3 regions of the Erwinia sp. LJJL01 genome follow, and region 1 is predicted to be linked to each of the others. Evidence: riboswitches for the same ligand, from Rfam matches in the RefSeq annotation. Region 1 holds a riboswitch; each other region holds the start of a gene.
The links. A riboswitch is a leader RNA that binds a small molecule or an ion and turns the genes downstream of it on or off. The one in region 1 is predicted to bind thiamine pyrophosphate.
Positions count from the first base shown of each region.

Region 1 (5,405 bases):
CCCCACAAAAATTGATTGAATATTGTTGCGGGATGACAGGTGCCCGGTTTCAGGAGGGAGGGCTGCTTTCCGCACCGGCATGAATACATCCCTGTAGCCTGGCTCACGGCCATCCCTGGCCGTGGGCCTGCTGCAATCAGCCCTCCCCCCTTGCACCCAAAGCCGCAGCGTCGCGGTTTGAAAGCCACAGCGAGCACGATGATAGCGGGGGATGGGCTCAGCCTGAGGTAAGCCGGACGTCACGCGGCAGGGATGCCGCATGCCGAGGCCCGCAGGGAGCGTCTTTTGCCGTTCCGGCGTGCTCAGGCTGAGCTCAGACCGGTTAGCGGACGTTTAGCGATTGAAGTCATTTCTGGGGATTCCTCAGCCACTCACCTCTTCACTGGCAATCTCTGACAACGGAGTATCGGATATGATCAATAAGCCTTTGCAAGTCGGTCTGTTACTTTTCCCGCAGGTAACTCAACTCGACCTCACCGGGCCGGCAGAAGTATTTGCAGCCAGCAGCCGCTGCGACGTTCATCTGATTTGGAAAACGCTCCTTCCCGTAAAGACCGGTTCAGGATGGTCAATTCTACCCACCCAAACATTTGCAACATCACCGGTGCTGGATGTGATCTGCATCCCCGGTGGTAGTGGTCAGATAGCCCTGATGGATGATGAACTGACCCTGGATTTTATCCGCCGTCAGGCTGCGAGTGCTTCAGTTATCGCTTCTGTCTGTACCGGTTCTCTGGTGCTGGGCGCTGCTGGTCTTCTCGAAGGTTTCCGTGCAACCAGCCACTGGATGTCGCTGCTGCAGCTGGAATACCTCAGAGCAATTCCGGTTAAACAGCGGGTAGTCGTAGATGGTAACCGCATCACCGGTGCCGGGATTTCTGCTGGAATCGATCTCGCCTTGACGGTGATGGAGCGACTGCTGGGAACTGAGACGGTAAAGGATATCCAGTTAGGAATTGAATACGGTCCTGAACCACTTTATACGCTTACAGAACTGGAAACTCCTGAGCGCGTTGAGCGCCTGCAACACCATGCCGAACAGCGTCAGCTGCTCCGGCTGGCTGCAACCCTAAGGGCAGCAGCACGTCTGGAGGTAAGATGACCTCCATGCCAAAAGAAGTCTGGATCCTGACTCTTTGCCAGGTGCTGTTTACTGCAGCTATTTCAATAGACCTTACCATTACCAGTCTGGCTGGACAGTCTTTAACACTGCATCCTGAACTAGCAACCATTCCTTTTGCCTTACTGACCGTGGGTGGTGCGTTAATCATGCCCATTTTGGGATGGCAGATTCGTTATCATGGTAGACGTAACGCACTGTTAACAGGGTGCTGTATCGGTGTGGCTGGAGCACTCATCTCAACGATATCGACATTAATACCTCACTTCTGGGGGTTGTGCCTGGGTTGCTTACTGGTTGGCGCTTTTCAGGCCTCAGCACAGTTTTACCGGCTGGCAGCAGGTGATCTGGTGAGACAGGAATTGAAACAGTTTGCAGTATCGCTGGTGCTGGCAGGGGGAGTGATTGCTGCCTTTCTCGGGCCGGGCCTGGCGGTATGGAGCGCATCTCTCTACCCCTCTTCACTTTTTACCGGTTCCTATCTGACTGTGAGTATTCTGATACTGGTCTCAGCACTACTGTTAGTCTGTTTTTATAAGACAGATGGTAAGCCTGCACTTGCAGAAGCCTCAAAGGCTGAGTGGGCTGGCAATTATGCTGCCCTCAAGAAACCCGTTTATCTGGTTGCCACAATAAATGGTGTGCTGATTACCAGCGTCATGATGTTAATGATGAGTTCTGCACCTCTGGCAATTGTAAAGGCCGGCCTAACGATGAAGGAGGGTGCTGCCGTCATGCAATGGCATTTAGTCGGCATGTATGCCCCCTCTCTAGTGGCGGGTTATACTTTCCGCAAATTGGGTGCCGGCATGAGCCTTATGATTGGGATCAGTTTGACAGTACTTGCTGCTTTGGTTGGCATGCAAGGGACTCAGCTGGCTACATTCTACTGGTCACTTGCCCTGCTCGGAGTGGGTTGGAATCTGAGTTTCGTCACCAGCTCCATTCTTCTTTCGCTAGGAAATGATTCCAGCATGCGCAAAGCAGCCCAAACGGCCAGTGAAACATTACGTTATCTCTTCTCGTCAGCTGCTTCGCTGCTGTCCGCTGCAGCTCTGGAGTACTTTGGATGGCATCAACTCAATATCATTATGCTGCCATTTTTACTGGTAGGTCTCTGTGTCACTGGATGTTGGATAATCTTTTCCAGAACAACCCCTCACGCCGGATGAATATCTTATCGGGCGCAGGGGATTGAAGAGACCTGGCATCTTTATCCGTTCTGACTATTTTCGCCAGCCCAGCCCTGGAGCAACGTGCTTCAGTATCGCCTCGATGGTGTGCGCGCAGTAATCCACGCCCAGCTGATTCGGAACGGTCAGCAGCAGCGTGTCGGCTTCGGCAATCGCTTCATCCTCTGCCAGCTGTTTAATCAGCACATCCGGCTCGGCGGCGTAGCTGCGGCCAAAAATGGCGCGGGTTTTCTCGTCGAGGTAGCCGACCTGATCCGCGTCCTTACCGCTGTTGCCGAAGTACATACGGTCCTGCTGATTCACCAGCGCGAAAATACTGCGGCTAACGGAGACGCGCGGCGTGCGGGCGTGTCCGGCCGCTTTCCAGGCTTCACGGTAGGCGCGGATCTGCTTCGCCTGCTGAATATGGAACGGCTCGCCGGTTTCATCATCCTTCAGCGTTGAGCTTTGCAGGTTCATTCCCAGCTTCGCCGCCCACACCGCCGTGGCATTGGAGCCTGCGCCCCACCAGATACGCTCGCGCAGCCCTTCCGAGTAAGGCTCCACGCGCAGCATGCCCGGTGGATTAGGGAACATCGGCTGCGGGTTCGGCTTAGCGAAGCCTTCGCCGCGCAGCACGTCGAGCAGCACTTCGGTGTGATGACGCGCCATATCCGACTCGTTCTCACCTTCGGCGGGCTGATAGCCGAAATAGCGCCAGCCGTCGATCACCTGCTCCGGCGAACCGCGGCTGATGCCGAGCTGCAGGCGCCCGCCGGAGATCAGATCGGCGGAACCGGCATCTTCAGCCATGTACAGCGGGTTCTCATAGCGCATATCGATGACGCCCGTGCCGATCTCAATACGGCGGGTTTTGGCGCCCACGGCGGCCAGCAGCGGGAACGGAGAGCTGAGCTGGCGGGCGAAGTGATGCACGCGAAAGTAAGCGCCGTCCGCGCCCAGCTCTTCGGCCGCGACCGCCAGATCGATGGATTGCAACAGCGCGTCGGCAGCAGAACGCGTGCCGGACTGCGGCGAAGGTGTCCAGTGACCAAACGACAGAAATCCAATACTTTTCATAAGGTTTTCCTGAGTGGAAATTGCGTGGAGATAATACTATTCCTAACTCGCCGTGCCTGACTAAGCAAGGATTGTAATCAAAAATGAAATATCGTATAACAGGCTGCTCCGAGGGGTGTCCTGTAATGGGCTGAGATGGCGTAAGCCGAACCCTTTGAACCTGATCTGGGTCATGCCAGCGAAGGGACGGGTTGGCATCGATCATGTGCCTGTTCATACCTCTGCGTGCCCGGATCTCCACTGAATTTATGGAGGTCCCGTGTCTCACCCCGTTTCCCACATCGATTTCAGCCAGGGTTTGTACGGCCGTTTACGCCAGCAGGCGGGCCCTGAATGGCACCACTACGTCGATCACCCGTTTTTGCAGCAGCTGGCTGACGCTACCCTGCCCGACGTTGCGTTTCGTCGTTACCTGACCCAGGACTATCTGTTCCTGATCCACTTTGCCCGCGCCTATGCCCTGCTGGTTTCCAAGCTGCGTACCCTGCCGGAAATGCGCGCCGCCACCGCCTCACTCAACGCTATCGTCAATGAACTGCCGCTGCACGTTGGCTACTGCGCAAGCTGGGGGCTGAGTGAAGCACAGATGGCAGCCGAGCCGGAAGCGGCGGAGACCATGAACTACACCCGCTACGTGCTGGATATCGGCCACTCCGGCGATGCGCTGGAGCTGCTGGCCGCTCTGCTACCCTGCGTGGCGGGCTATGCCGAAATCGGCCTGCGCCTGCTCAACGACCCGCAAACCCGGCTCGACGGCAGCCCGTATGCCTCGTGGATCCGTAACTACGGCGATGCCGATTATCTTTGCGGCGTGCAGGCGGCGATTGGGCTGCTGGAAACGGTGGGTCAGCAGCGCGCAGCAGAGAGCCGCATCGCCAGCCTCAGCGAGATCTTCACCACCGCCACCCGGCTGGAAGCGGCCTTCTGGCAGATGGGGCTGAATGCGGTGCCCGCACCATGATGCCCCCTGGTATTGCCGTGCGCGACCTCAGCCTGAGTTTTGGCCGGCGCACTATCTTTCAACACCTCAATTTTGACATCAAAGGCGGCAGCTTTGCGGCGCTGCTGGGCGCCAGCGGCTGTGGCAAAACCAGCCTGCTGAAGGTCATCGCCGGTCTGGCTACCGCCGATGCGGGCCAGGTGTGCGGCAGCGATGGCCTGCCGCTGGCGGGGCGCATTGCGTATATGGGCCAGAAGGATCTGCTGCTTCCGTGGCTGTCGGTGATAGACAACATCACGCTCGGCGCGCGCCTGCGCGGCGAAAAAGCCGACCTGCCCTGGGCGCAGCATCTGCTGGAGCGGGTCGGGCTGGCTGAGCAGGCAACCGAGCGTCCGGCGGCGCTCTCCGGCGGCATGCGCCAGCGCGCGGCGATTGCCCGCACGCTGTACGAGCGGCGCCCGGTAGTGCTGATGGATGAACCGTTTTCAGCGCTGGACACCCTGACGCGTGCCAGGATCCAGACGCTGGCCGCCGACCTGCTCAGCGACCATACCGTACTGCTGATCACTCACGACCCGATGGAAGCCTGTCGCCTCAGCCACCAGCTGCTGGTCCTCTCCGGCTACCCGGCGGGAATTGATGACGGCCACGCCATCGGTGGGCAGCCACCGCGCGCGCCGGACGATCCTGACCTGCTGAAAAGCCAGGGTGAACTGCTGCAACAGCTGCTGAGGGCGGCAGGATGATGATGCACTGCACAGGAAAACGCGCCCGCAGCCTGCGCGGGCTGGCGATCTTCGCCGGGCTGATGGTGCTGTGGTGGCTGGCGACGCTGACCGATATCCCGGCCTTTCTGCTGCCGTCGCCGGTTGCGGTGGCGAGGGCGCTGTGGGATGACCGGGCGTTTCTGGCCTGGCACAGCCTGATCACCGCGTCGGAAGTGCTCAGCGGGCTGGCGATCGGCGTACTACTCGGTTCACTGCTGGCGCTGGCGATGACCTTCTCGCCGCGTTTACAGCGCTGGATGATGCCGCTGGTGCTGACCAGCCAGGCAATCCCGGTCTTTGCGCTTGCTCCGCTGCTGGTGCTGTGG
Region 1 is NZ_CP178576.1:3,758,750-3,764,154, reverse strand. Features, by position in the region: gene ACLI4M_RS18630 (DJ-1/PfpI family protein) at 413-1,102, shown strand; gene ACLI4M_RS18625 (MFS transporter) at 1,099-2,292, shown strand; gene ACLI4M_RS18620 (LLM class flavin-dependent oxidoreductase) at 2,347-3,372, opposite strand; TPP riboswitch at 3,474-3,576, shown strand; gene ACLI4M_RS18615 (TenA family protein) at 3,653-4,333, shown strand; gene ACLI4M_RS18610 (ABC transporter ATP-binding protein) at 4,330-5,058, shown strand; gene ACLI4M_RS18605 (ABC transporter permease) at 5,055-5,405, shown strand, end outside.

Region 2 (5,405 bases), 1.6 Mb from region 1:
CGGTGGTCCAGTCAAGGCCCAGCGCATCACACCCTGTCGCCGCCATGGCTTCCAGCCACTGTCCCCCCCCTTTGGTGAACAGCGTTACCGGCACGCGTCGGCCTTCGTTCTCGTGCAGCAGACCATCGACGATTTTGTGCATGTAGTGAAGTGAGAACTCCAGATAATCGCGCCCGGTCAGCACGCCGCCCCAGGTGTCAAAAATCATCACCGACTGTGCACCGGCACGGATCTGCGCATTGAGATACTGGGTGACGCTGTCCGCCAGCTTATCCAGCATCAGATGCAGGGTTTTGGGTTCGGCGTACATCATCTTTTTCAGCTTGGTGAAAGCCTTACTACTGCCGCCTTCAACCATATAGGTCGCCAGCGTCCACGGGCTACCGGAGAAACCGATCAGCGGCACTTCGCCGTTGAGGTTTTTACGAATGGTGCGCACCGCGTTCATTACGTAACCCAGCTCCTGCTCAGGATCGGGAATGGGCAGCTTTTCTACGTCGGCACGGCAGGTAATCGGGTTAGAGAAGCGTGGACCTTCGCCCGCTTCGAAATACAGCCCCAGGCCCATCGCATCGGGGATCGTCAGGATATCGGAGAACAGGATCGCCGCATCCAGCGCGTAGCGGCGCAGAGGTTGCAGCGTGACTTCGCAGGCCAGTTCGGCATTTTTGCACAGCGACATAAAGTCACCGGCCACGGCACGCGTGGCTTTATATTCCGGCAAATAACGGCCGGCCTGGCGCATCATCCACACCGGGGTCACATCAACCGGCTGGCGCAACAGGGCGCGCAGGTAACGATCGTTCTTCAATTCGCTCATCTTAAGGCTCTCTCTCCAGTCATGCCTGTAGTGTAACATTTACTGGAATTGACCGTGAGGCTGCGCAGTAAAATGCACCGCAAAGAGAGCCTCCCCCCTACTGTAGTCGTGCAATCTTGGTGCAGCCAAAGGGTTAAGGCAGGTTATCAGCTTACTTTGTGAGGGTTAACGCCTGGGAGCTCAGAGGATTATCTTCAACGGCAGCCAGCGCAGCAGGGGCTTTATGGCTGGCCTCAGTCGGCCTTTTCTCTCTCTTATTGGCTAGTGACATCTCATCTTCAACCTGATGAGACATACCAATAAAGGCCCCCCCTTTTTCAATAGCCAGCTCGTTCGTGTAGATCTCCCCCTCTACCCGGCCACGGGACATAATAGTGACGCTTCCCGCGTGGCAGCTTCCCTTAATTAAACCGTTAATGACGAGCTTTGCGGATTTCACCGTGCCGACAACGCTTCCCTCTTTACCAATCTGCGTGATTTTCTGGCTGGTAATGTTTCCTTCGACCGTACCATTAACCGTAATATTATTTTCATTGGTTATTTCCCCCCGCAATACCGAGCCGAGTGAAATAGTCGTTTCTTTAATCATCAGGTCGTCATGACGTTCACTAGTAGCGGCTTTAGCGGGTTCAGTATTCAGGGCAGGAGCATTTTTACCTACGCCTGCATCGCGGTCTTTTTTGGAGAAATTAAGCACGTGAGCAACCATCCTTTTTTTGTGCAAAGATAAGATAAATAAAAATAAAATACAGAGTCCTGCGGCGATAGCCAGGAGGTACATGATTCTTTTCTGAGACAGCGCAAAGGCGACGATCGCACATCCCCAGAATATCCAAACCCCCCACAGCGGCCAATTTTTTTTCATGTCTGACCTGATAATACAGTCTGTTTTCCCACACATCATCCTTATGCTCCCGGCACGTGTTAATCTTCAGCAGAATAATCGCCGTATCACAATTCACGTACTTTCTGGAAAAAATAAACCAATAAAAATAAAAAAATCCAATAACGTGAGGCTGTATTGTTTAACCGCTTTTAATTATGGATTTTTCTTATTTATTTGCAGGCTCATCCTTGAGCCCGATAATATTTGAATTTATTGCAGAAATAAAGCAACGGGGTGATCAGGATTCTGCTTCTGCCCGGCACAAGGCGACGGTATCTTCGATCAGGCGGCGTGCCACGGTTCCTGCCGGCGGTAGCTGCGGCAGCGCATCAAAGCGATACCAGCCCGCGTCGAGCAGCTCTTTCGGGTCGATGACTATCTCCCCGCTGTCGTAGTCGGCCATAAACGCCATCATTAGCGACTGCGGGAACGGCCAGGGCTGGGAGGAGACATAGCGCAGGTTTTTCACTTTGATCCCGCTCTCTTCCATCACTTCACGCGCCACGGTCTGCTCCAGGGTTTCCCCCACTTCGACAAATCCGGCCAGCACGGTATAGATGCCGTTACGATGGCGGGTATGTTGCGCCAGCAGGATCTCTTCGCCACGGCGGATTGCCACGATGATGCACGGCGCAATCTGCGGATAGTAGCGTTGGCGACAGTGGCTGCACAGGCAGGCCCACTCTGTTTTGCTGTGGTGCATTTCATGGCCGCAGTAGCCGCACCAGCGGTGCGAGCGGTAAAACTCCGCCAGCTGAATACCGCGCCCGACGAGTTGGAACAGGCCACTCTCCTGATCCAGCAGCTGACGTAACGATCCCATCTCCTGCGGTCGGGTGGCACGGATCAGCCATACCGGTTCACCCTGCCACTCACCAATTATCGATCCTGTCGATCCCACAAGGTCCAGTTCAACGGCCCCACCGTACGGTAATTCGCCTTTTGGTAACCAAATTTTGTGTTCCTGGCTGACAATCCACCAGCCAGCGTCTACGCTTAAAATTTCACGTTCCATAAATTTTTCATCATCCTCAGTTTTAAACTGGATTGAGGTCAGACGTTAAAAATAACACTCACGGAGTTGAACATGCTTAACCAGTTAGAAAATCTCACCGCGCGCGTCGGCGGTTGCAGTGAACTGGTCGATTTTTGTCTGCACGCGCGTAAGCAGTTGCTGGTCGCGTATTACCAGATGGTTGGCATCAAGCCTAACAAGGAATCGATGACTACGCTTGATGAAAATGCGCTGGATACCTTTTGCCAGAACCTTGTGGATTACCTCTCCACCGGGCATTTCACCGTTTATGAACGTTTTATTCAAGAGATGGATGGGACTGAGCAGCTGGCAAAAGCCGCGCTGATCTACCCATCACTCCAGGCGAATACCGAACAGATCATGAAGGTCTATGACTCGTATCTGGAAACGGCTATCGACCATGATAACTGCCTGGAATTTCAGCAAGCCCTCTCTACCGTTGGTGAAGCCCTGGAGGCGCGATTTACGCTGGAGGATAAATTCATCAAACTGGCTTTAGAAAAAGGCTCTGATATTCAACCTGCTGCCAATCAATCTTCCCTTGCACGCCCTGCCTGAAACGTTATCAGAATGTGATCCTCTTGTAGTTTGCAAAAAGCCCCTTTATGCTTGAGGGGTTAGGGCGAGGCATGCCTCGCCCCTACGTATTGTCAATTCGAGATTGGGAATTCTGGCGTAGTAACCAGAAAACCAATCGATATCTTGTCGGAGTGCCCTAAGGGGCTGAGACCGTTAATTCGGGATCCGCGGAACCTGATCAGGTTAGTACCTGCGAAGGGAACAAGAGTAAATCTGTTATTACGCTACGGATGCGTATTTCCGTATCGTTCTTATTACTCCCGCCTCCAGGCAAGCAAACTTCCCGATGAAACAGGAACTTGCTATGTCTATTGCTACTAAAAAAACCCATCGTCGTGAACAACGCGCCGCCGCACAGCAGTTTATTGACTCGCTGCAGGGCACTGCTTTCCCTAACTCTGAACGTATCTATCTGACCGGCTCCCGTGCCGATATCCGCGTGCCGATGCGCGCGATCCAGCTCAGCCCGACAGTGTCAGGCGGCAGTAAGGATAACCCTGAACTCGAAGCCAACGAGCCGATTCCGGTCTACGACACCGCCGGGCCATACGGCGACCCGCAGGCAACGGTGGATGTGCGTGCCGGGCTCAGCAAGCTGCGCCTGAACTGGATTGCCGAGCGTGGCGATTCTCAGGAGGTCACAGAGCTTAGCTCCGCCTGGACCCAGCAGCGCCTGGCCGATGAGGGGCTGGATCACCTGCGGTTTGATCACCTTCCACGCCCGCGTCGGGCGCTAAAGGGGCGCTGCGTCACGCAGATGCACTATGCACGGCGGGGGATCATTACCCCGGAAATGGAGTTTATCGCCATCCGTGAAAACATGGGCCGCGAGCGCATTCGTAGCGAGGTGCTGCGCCAACAGCATCCGGGTCACAGCTTTGGCGCGCAGCTGCCGCAGGATATCAGCGCCGAATTTGTGCGCCAGGAGGTGGCCAGCGGTCGGGCAATCATCCCGGCGAATATCAACCATCCGGAATCGGAGCCGATGATTATCGGGCGCAATTTCCTGGTGAAAATTAACGCCAATATCGGCAACTCGGCGGTCAGCTCCTCTATCGAAGAGGAGGTAGAAAAACTGGTGTGGTCGGCGCGCTGGGGGGCAGATACGGTGATGGACCTCTCCACCGGGCGCTACATTCACGAGACCCGCGAATGGATCCTGCGTAACAGCCCGCTGCCGATTGGTACCGTCCCCATCTATCAGGCGCTGGAGAAAGTTAACGGCGTGGCGGAAGATCTCAACTGGGAAATTTTCCGCGATACCCTGCTGGAGCAGGCGGAACAGGGCGTCGACTACTTCACCATTCATGCTGGCGTGCTGCTGCGCTACGTTCCAATGACCGCCAAACGCCTGACCGGCATTGTGTCACGCGGCGGTTCGATTATGGCGAAGTGGTGCCTGTCACATCATCAGGAAAGTTTTCTGTATCAGCATTTTCGTGAAATCTGCGAGATCTGCGCGGCCTACGATGTATCGCTGTCGCTCGGGGATGGTCTGCGCCCCGGCTCAATTCAGGATGCCAACGATGAAGCACAGTTTGCAGAGCTGCGCACGCTCGGGGAACTGACCAAAATTGCCTGGGAGTATGACGTACAGGTGATGATCGAAGGGCCAGGTCATGTCCCGATGCAGATGATCCGCGTCAATATGACCGAACAGCTGGAGCACTGCCACGAAGCGCCGTTCTACACGCTCGGCCCGCTGACCACCGATATTGCCCCCGGTTATGACCACTTCACCTCCGGCATTGGTGCCGCGATGATCGGCTGGTTTGGCTGCGCGATGCTCTGCTACGTCACGCCAAAAGAGCACCTCGGCCTGCCAAACAAGGAAGATGTCAAACAGGGGTTAATCACCTACAAAATCGCCGCGCACGCCGCCGATCTCGCTAAGGGCCATCCCGGCGCGCAGATCCGCGATAACGCCATGTCCAAAGCGCGCTTCGAATTCCGCTGGGAAGATCAGTTTAACCTCGCGCTCGATCCGCATACCGCACGCAGCTACCACGATGAAACCCTGCCGCAGGAATCCGGTAAGGTCGCGCACTTCTGCTCAATGTGCGGGCCAAAATTCTGTTCGATGA
Region 2 is NZ_CP178576.1:2,193,225-2,198,629, reverse strand. Features, by position in the region: gene hemE (uroporphyrinogen decarboxylase) at 1-820, opposite strand, end outside; gene ACLI4M_RS11040 (bactofilin family protein) at 972-1,685, opposite strand; gene nudC (NAD(+) diphosphatase) at 1,945-2,721, opposite strand; gene ACLI4M_RS11030 (Rsd/AlgQ family anti-sigma factor) at 2,794-3,300, shown strand; TPP riboswitch at 3,439-3,539, shown strand; gene thiC (phosphomethylpyrimidine synthase ThiC) at 3,626-5,405, shown strand, end outside.
Region 2: it holds a riboswitch for thiamine pyrophosphate, as region 1 does, so the genes downstream of both, thiC (phosphomethylpyrimidine synthase ThiC) here and ACLI4M_RS18615 (TenA family protein) in region 1, are expected to answer to the same signal.

Region 3 (5,405 bases), 1.2 Mb from region 1:
GGTCAGCCCTTTTTGCTCACGGCTGATGCAAACCTTCAACACGGGTCGACCGGAAAAAATGGTCGACCCCTACGGAATTTTGTAGGGGCTGACCCTCTTTTTCGGTCAGCCCGTTTTACCTCAGGCGATAGTCACGTTCTTCGCCAGATACACATCCTGCACCGAATTAATCAGCGCCACGCCCTCTCTCATCGACTTCTTAAACGCCTTGCGGCCAAGGATTAACCCCATACCACCCGCACGTTTGTTGATCACCGCGGTACGCACCGATTCGGCGGTATCCGTCTCCCCCGCTGCTGCGCCACCGGAGTTAATCAGCCCGGCGCGGCCCATATAGCAGTTCGCCAGCTGATAACGCACCAGATCGATAGGATTATCACTGGTCAGATTGCTGTAGACGCGCTCGTCGGTATGACCGAACTTCAGCGCCTGGTAGCCGCCGTTATTCTCCGCCATCTTCTGCTTAACGATATCCGCCCCGATGGTGGCGGCCAGATGGTTGGCCTGCCCGGTCAGATCGGCGCTGGCGTGGTAATCCACCCCATCCTTCTTGAAAGCATCGTTACGCAGGTAGGCCCACAGCACGGTGACCATCCCCAGCTCATGCGCCCGTTCAAACGCGGCGGAGATCTCCTCAATCTGGCGACGCGACTGCTCAGAACCGAAATAAATCGTGGCACCGACCGCCACCGCACCGAGGTTGAACGCCTGCTCGACGCTGGCGTACAGGGTCTGGTCGTACTGCGTGGGGTAGCTCAGGGTTTCGTTGTGGTTCAGCTTGACCATAAACGGAATGCGGTGGGCATAGCGGCGCGATACCGACGCCAGCACGCCATAGGTGGACGCCACGCAGTTGCATCCGGCTTCAATCGCCAGCTCCACGATATTTTTCGGATCAAAATAGAGGGGATTGGCGGCGAAGGAGGCCCCCGCAGAGTGCTCAACGCCCTGATCGACTGGCAGGATAGAGAGGTAACCTGTCCCGGCTAAACGTCCGGTGTTGTACAGGGTTTGCATATTGCGCAGTACCGCTGGCGGGCGGTTATTATCCACCATCACCCGATCAACATAATCCGCGCCCGGGAGATAGAGGCTGTCCGCTGGAATAGTCATGCAGCGATGTTGCAAAAGAGAGTCTGCTTCTTTGCCCAGTAACTGTACGATGTCCGTCATGGTAACTCCTGTCAAAGTTGTGGAGGCCGCAGCGAAGCGGCCCGCGGGTCAGACTGACTGACCTCAACAGGGTGAACCTAAAACGTCCATTAAGGCAAATTGCTGACTCCATTTTTCAGAAGGATCCGCACTAAAAAGCGTGAGGGGGTGCGCGCTACCACCACTGATGGAAATGGTGCACCGGGCCGTGCCCGTGGCCGACTTCCAGCGAGTCAGCCTGCTCCAGCGCCCCCTGCAGCCACTGCTTGGCGGCCTGCACCGTCGTTACCCAGTTATCATGGCGCGGACGCAGCGCTGCCAGCGCCGCCGAGAGCGTGCAGCCGGTGCCGTGGGTGTTGCGCGTGTTAATACGCGGTGCGGTGAAGCGCTGTTCTAACTCGCGGGTTAACAGCCAGTCAGGGCTCTCCTCTTCGCTGAGGTGGCCGCCCTTCATCAGCACAGCCTGGCAGCCGAGCGCCAGCAGCGCCCGCCCTTGTGCGCGCATCTCGGTTTCGTTGCGCGCGGGCTGGCACTGTAACAGAGCCGCAGCTTCAGGCAGGTTTGGGGTGATCAACGATACCTGCGGCAGCAGGCGTTCGCGTAGCGTGGCAACGGCCTCCACCGAGAGCAGCGGATCGCCGCTTTTCGCCAGCATCACCGTATCCAGCACCACCCACGGTGCGCTGGCACCCTTCAGGCGATCGGCCACCACGTCGACGATGGCACTTTCCGCCAGCATGCCGATTTTAATGGTGTCGATGCGCACGTCGGACAGCACCGAATCCAGCTGCGCGGCGACAAAATCCGGCTCAATGCGATACACCGACTGCACCCCGGTGGTGTTTTGCGCCACCAGCGCGGTGATCACGCTGGTGCCGTAAGCGCCCAGCGCGGAGAACGCCTTAAGATCGGCTTGAATACCCGCCCCGCCGCTCGGGTCGGTACCGGCAATAGTCATGGCGTTGATACGTTTCATACCAGCGCCTCCGGATTGAGTTGGTACAGGGCATCGAGAAACGCCGGGATAAAGCTGCCCGGCCCCTTCACCTGCGCGGCAGCACGCTCGCCAGCCAGCGATACCACGCGGCAGGCACTGGCGACATTCACCAGACGGTCGCCCGGCAGCGCGGCAAACCCGGCCACCACAGCCGACAGTGCACAGCCGGTACCCACCACGCGAGTCATCAATGGCGAACCGCCGCTCACGCTTAGCGTGCGCCGCCCGTCGGTAACAAAATCGACCTCGCCGGTTACCGCAATCACCGCGCCGCTGGCAAGCGCTAGGGTTTCGGCGGCCTGTAACGCTGCATCCGACGGATGCAGGCTGTCGACGCCACGCCCGCTGACCGCCTGTTTTGCCAGCGCCATGATTTCGGAAGCATTACCGCGAATCGCGGCGGGCCTGCTCGCCAGCAGCTGCTGACAGAATTCACTGCGGAAATCCAGCGCGCCGACCGCCACCGGGTCCAGCGTCCAGGCGTGTCCGGCGCCATTCGCAGCGCCGATCGCCGCACGCATCGCGTCACTGCGCGAATGCGTTAGCGTGCCGACGTTGACCAGTAAGGCATCGGCGATGGCGCTGAACTGCGCGGCTTCATCCGGGTCGATCACCATCGCCGGGGAGGACCCCAGCGCCAGCAGCACGTTGGCGGTAAAGGTTTGCACCACGTCATTGGTCATACAGTGGATTAACGGTGATTTTTGGCGAAACAGCGCCAGAGAGTGGGCCACGTCGGCGTGGCTGAGGCTTTGAGGTTGGATCATGATTACTCCCAACCGGCGATCAAGAAGGCGATGCCGGTCGGGCATCTGACTTCCCTACGCTGGCATTATCCAGTTCAGGTTATGCGGGTTTTTCTCAGCCGGACGGTTAGGTCGGGCACCCCGAGTCATTGATAAATCGTTAAATTTTAGAATTCATTGCGCTGGTAGCGAATCCACAGAATACGGGGGATGGCGCTATCTTGTAAACCCATTTGTCATGCATCCGAATACCAGACGCATCTCGTAGGTGACAGGTTGCGCAACGCCCATAATCCCACCTCTTTAACCGTGCCAACACCGCAAATACATCCAAATAATAGAGACAGAAATGAAACTTTTTATTGCCGCAACACTACTCGCCCTGTCTGCATCAGCCAGTGCAGAGACAGCGCCGCACTGGACCTATGAAGGCCAGGCTGGACCAGAAAACTGGGGGAATCTGAGCGAAAAGTTCGCCACCTGTAAAATTGGTCAGTTTCAGTCACCCATTGATATCCGCTTTGTCACTAAAGCGAATCTTCCCGCGCTAGAAATGGATTATCACTCTGAGGCGGAAAGCCTGGTGAATAACGGCCATACCTTACAGGTCACCGTGGATGATGAAGATGATTTCAAGCTGGATAACAGGATGTTTAGGCTGCGCCAGTACCACTTCCATGCGCCGAGCGAAAACCTGATCAACGGCAAGCGCTATCCGCTGGAGGTGCACTTTGTGCATGCGGATGCCAGTGGTTCACTGGCGGTAGTTGCGGTGATGTTTGAAGTGGGTGCGGAAAACAGTGCTCTCAATCCCATCCTTAAGCGCATTCCGGCTAAGTTAAACCAGAGTGTGAAGCTGGATGAGCGTTATGACCTGAAACCCCTGTTCCCGACCGATCTACACTACTACCGTTTCAGCGGCTCGCTGACCACACCACCTTGCACAGAGGGCTTGCGCTGGCTGGTGATGAAAAAGCCGGTCACCTTGTCCGCAGCACAGCTGGCGCAGTTCCAGAAAGCGCTGGCACAGAGCAACAATCGCCCGGTGCAGCCGCTGAATGGCCGTATGGTAGTCGAGTAAAGGCTTTTCTATCCCTGCTCCGCCACCAGCAGCGCCAGCGTATCCGGCTCCAGCGCCTTGAAGATATGCGGGCGATCGCCGGGATAGCAGATGTAATCGCCGGGGAATAACTCTTCCGGCGACTCTTTCAGCCCCACCAGCGCCCGCCCCTGGGTGATGATAATATGCTCAACAGAGCCGGGAATATGGGGCTGTGAGAGGCGTTCCTCGCCAGGCTGGGTGATCAGCAGATAGATATCCCGCCGCGCGCCCGGCGGACAGCTGGCCAGCAGAATGGCCTCATAGTTGCCGCGCTCGGCCACCACTTTACTTCCCTCTCCACGCCGTACCACCTGAGTCTTATTGCTCTCCGGCTCCAGCAGTTTAGCAAACGGGATATTCAGCGCCACGCACAGCGCCCACAGCGTTTCCAGGCTGGGATTGCCGTTACCCGCCTCCAGCTGCGACAGCGTGGATTTAGCGATCTCTGCCCGCCGGGCGACTTCGGCCAGCGACAGCCCTGCGCGCGTCCGCTCGCGCACCAGGCTTTGGGCAATCAGGGCGATTGGCTGGGTCATGCCTTACCTCACAGTTCGTTAAAACGAACGAAACGTTCGTCTTGATAACCTATTCTAATGCGTTCATTATAATGGCAGTTTCGTTCGATAGGGTTAGAAAAGCATGTTTAGCCACAATTTTTCCTCGCTGACGCCCGCCACGCGTAAGGCGATCTACCTGATCTGCCTTGCCGTTGGCGTGGTGGGTGTTTCCTACGGTTCTCTGGCAACGGCTTACGGTTTTCCGCTGTGGGTGCCGCTGTTCTCCTCGCTGTTTGTGCTGGCCGGGGCGTCAGAGTTTATGTTTATCGCCATTATTGCCAGCGGCGGCAATCCGTTAGCCGCCGCCGCCGCCGGGCTGCTGGTCAATGCCCGCCATTTTCCGTTTGGCATTGCGGTGCGCGACCTGGTCGGTTCACGCCTCTCCGCGCTGCTTGGCTGCCATATTATGAATGACGAAAGCGTGGTATTTGGCCTGTCGCAGTCCACGCCGCAGCAGCGTAAGGCCGCATTCTGGCTGTGCGGGCTAGGGGTGGCGATCGTCTGGCCGCTTGGGGCGCTGATCGGCAGCCTGATTGGCACCCTGCTGCCCGATACCAGCGTGATTGGGCTGGATGCCGTGTTCCCGGCGATCCTGCTGGCGCTGGTGATCCCGGCGTTTAAGTCTCGTACCACCCTGACGCGCGCCTCCTGTGGCGCGGCGCTGTCGCTGCTGGCAGTGCCGTTTACTCCGGTCGGCTTACCGGTGCTGCTGTCGATGGCCGGCCTGCTGGCGAGGAGGAAATAATGCCCGCTCACTCTTTGATCATCAGCGGTATCGCGATTCTGGCGCTCGGCACCTGGCTGATGCGTTTTGCCGGAGCAAAACTCGGTAACCGCATGGCGCTGTCAGA
Region 3 is NZ_CP178576.1:161,555-166,959, forward strand. Features, by position in the region: gene fbaB (class I fructose-bisphosphate aldolase) at 121-1,173, opposite strand; gene thiD (bifunctional hydroxymethylpyrimidine kinase/phosphomethylpyrimidine kinase) at 1,328-2,128, opposite strand; gene thiM (hydroxyethylthiazole kinase) at 2,125-2,916, opposite strand; TPP riboswitch at 2,951-3,049, opposite strand; gene ACLI4M_RS01635 (carbonic anhydrase) at 3,245-3,976, shown strand; gene ACLI4M_RS01640 (helix-turn-helix domain-containing protein) at 3,985-4,533, opposite strand; gene ACLI4M_RS01645 (AzlC family ABC transporter permease) at 4,637-5,299, shown strand; gene ACLI4M_RS01650 (AzlD domain-containing protein) at 5,299-5,405, shown strand, end outside.
Region 3: it holds a riboswitch for thiamine pyrophosphate, as region 1 does, so the genes downstream of both, thiM (hydroxyethylthiazole kinase) here and ACLI4M_RS18615 (TenA family protein) in region 1, are expected to answer to the same signal.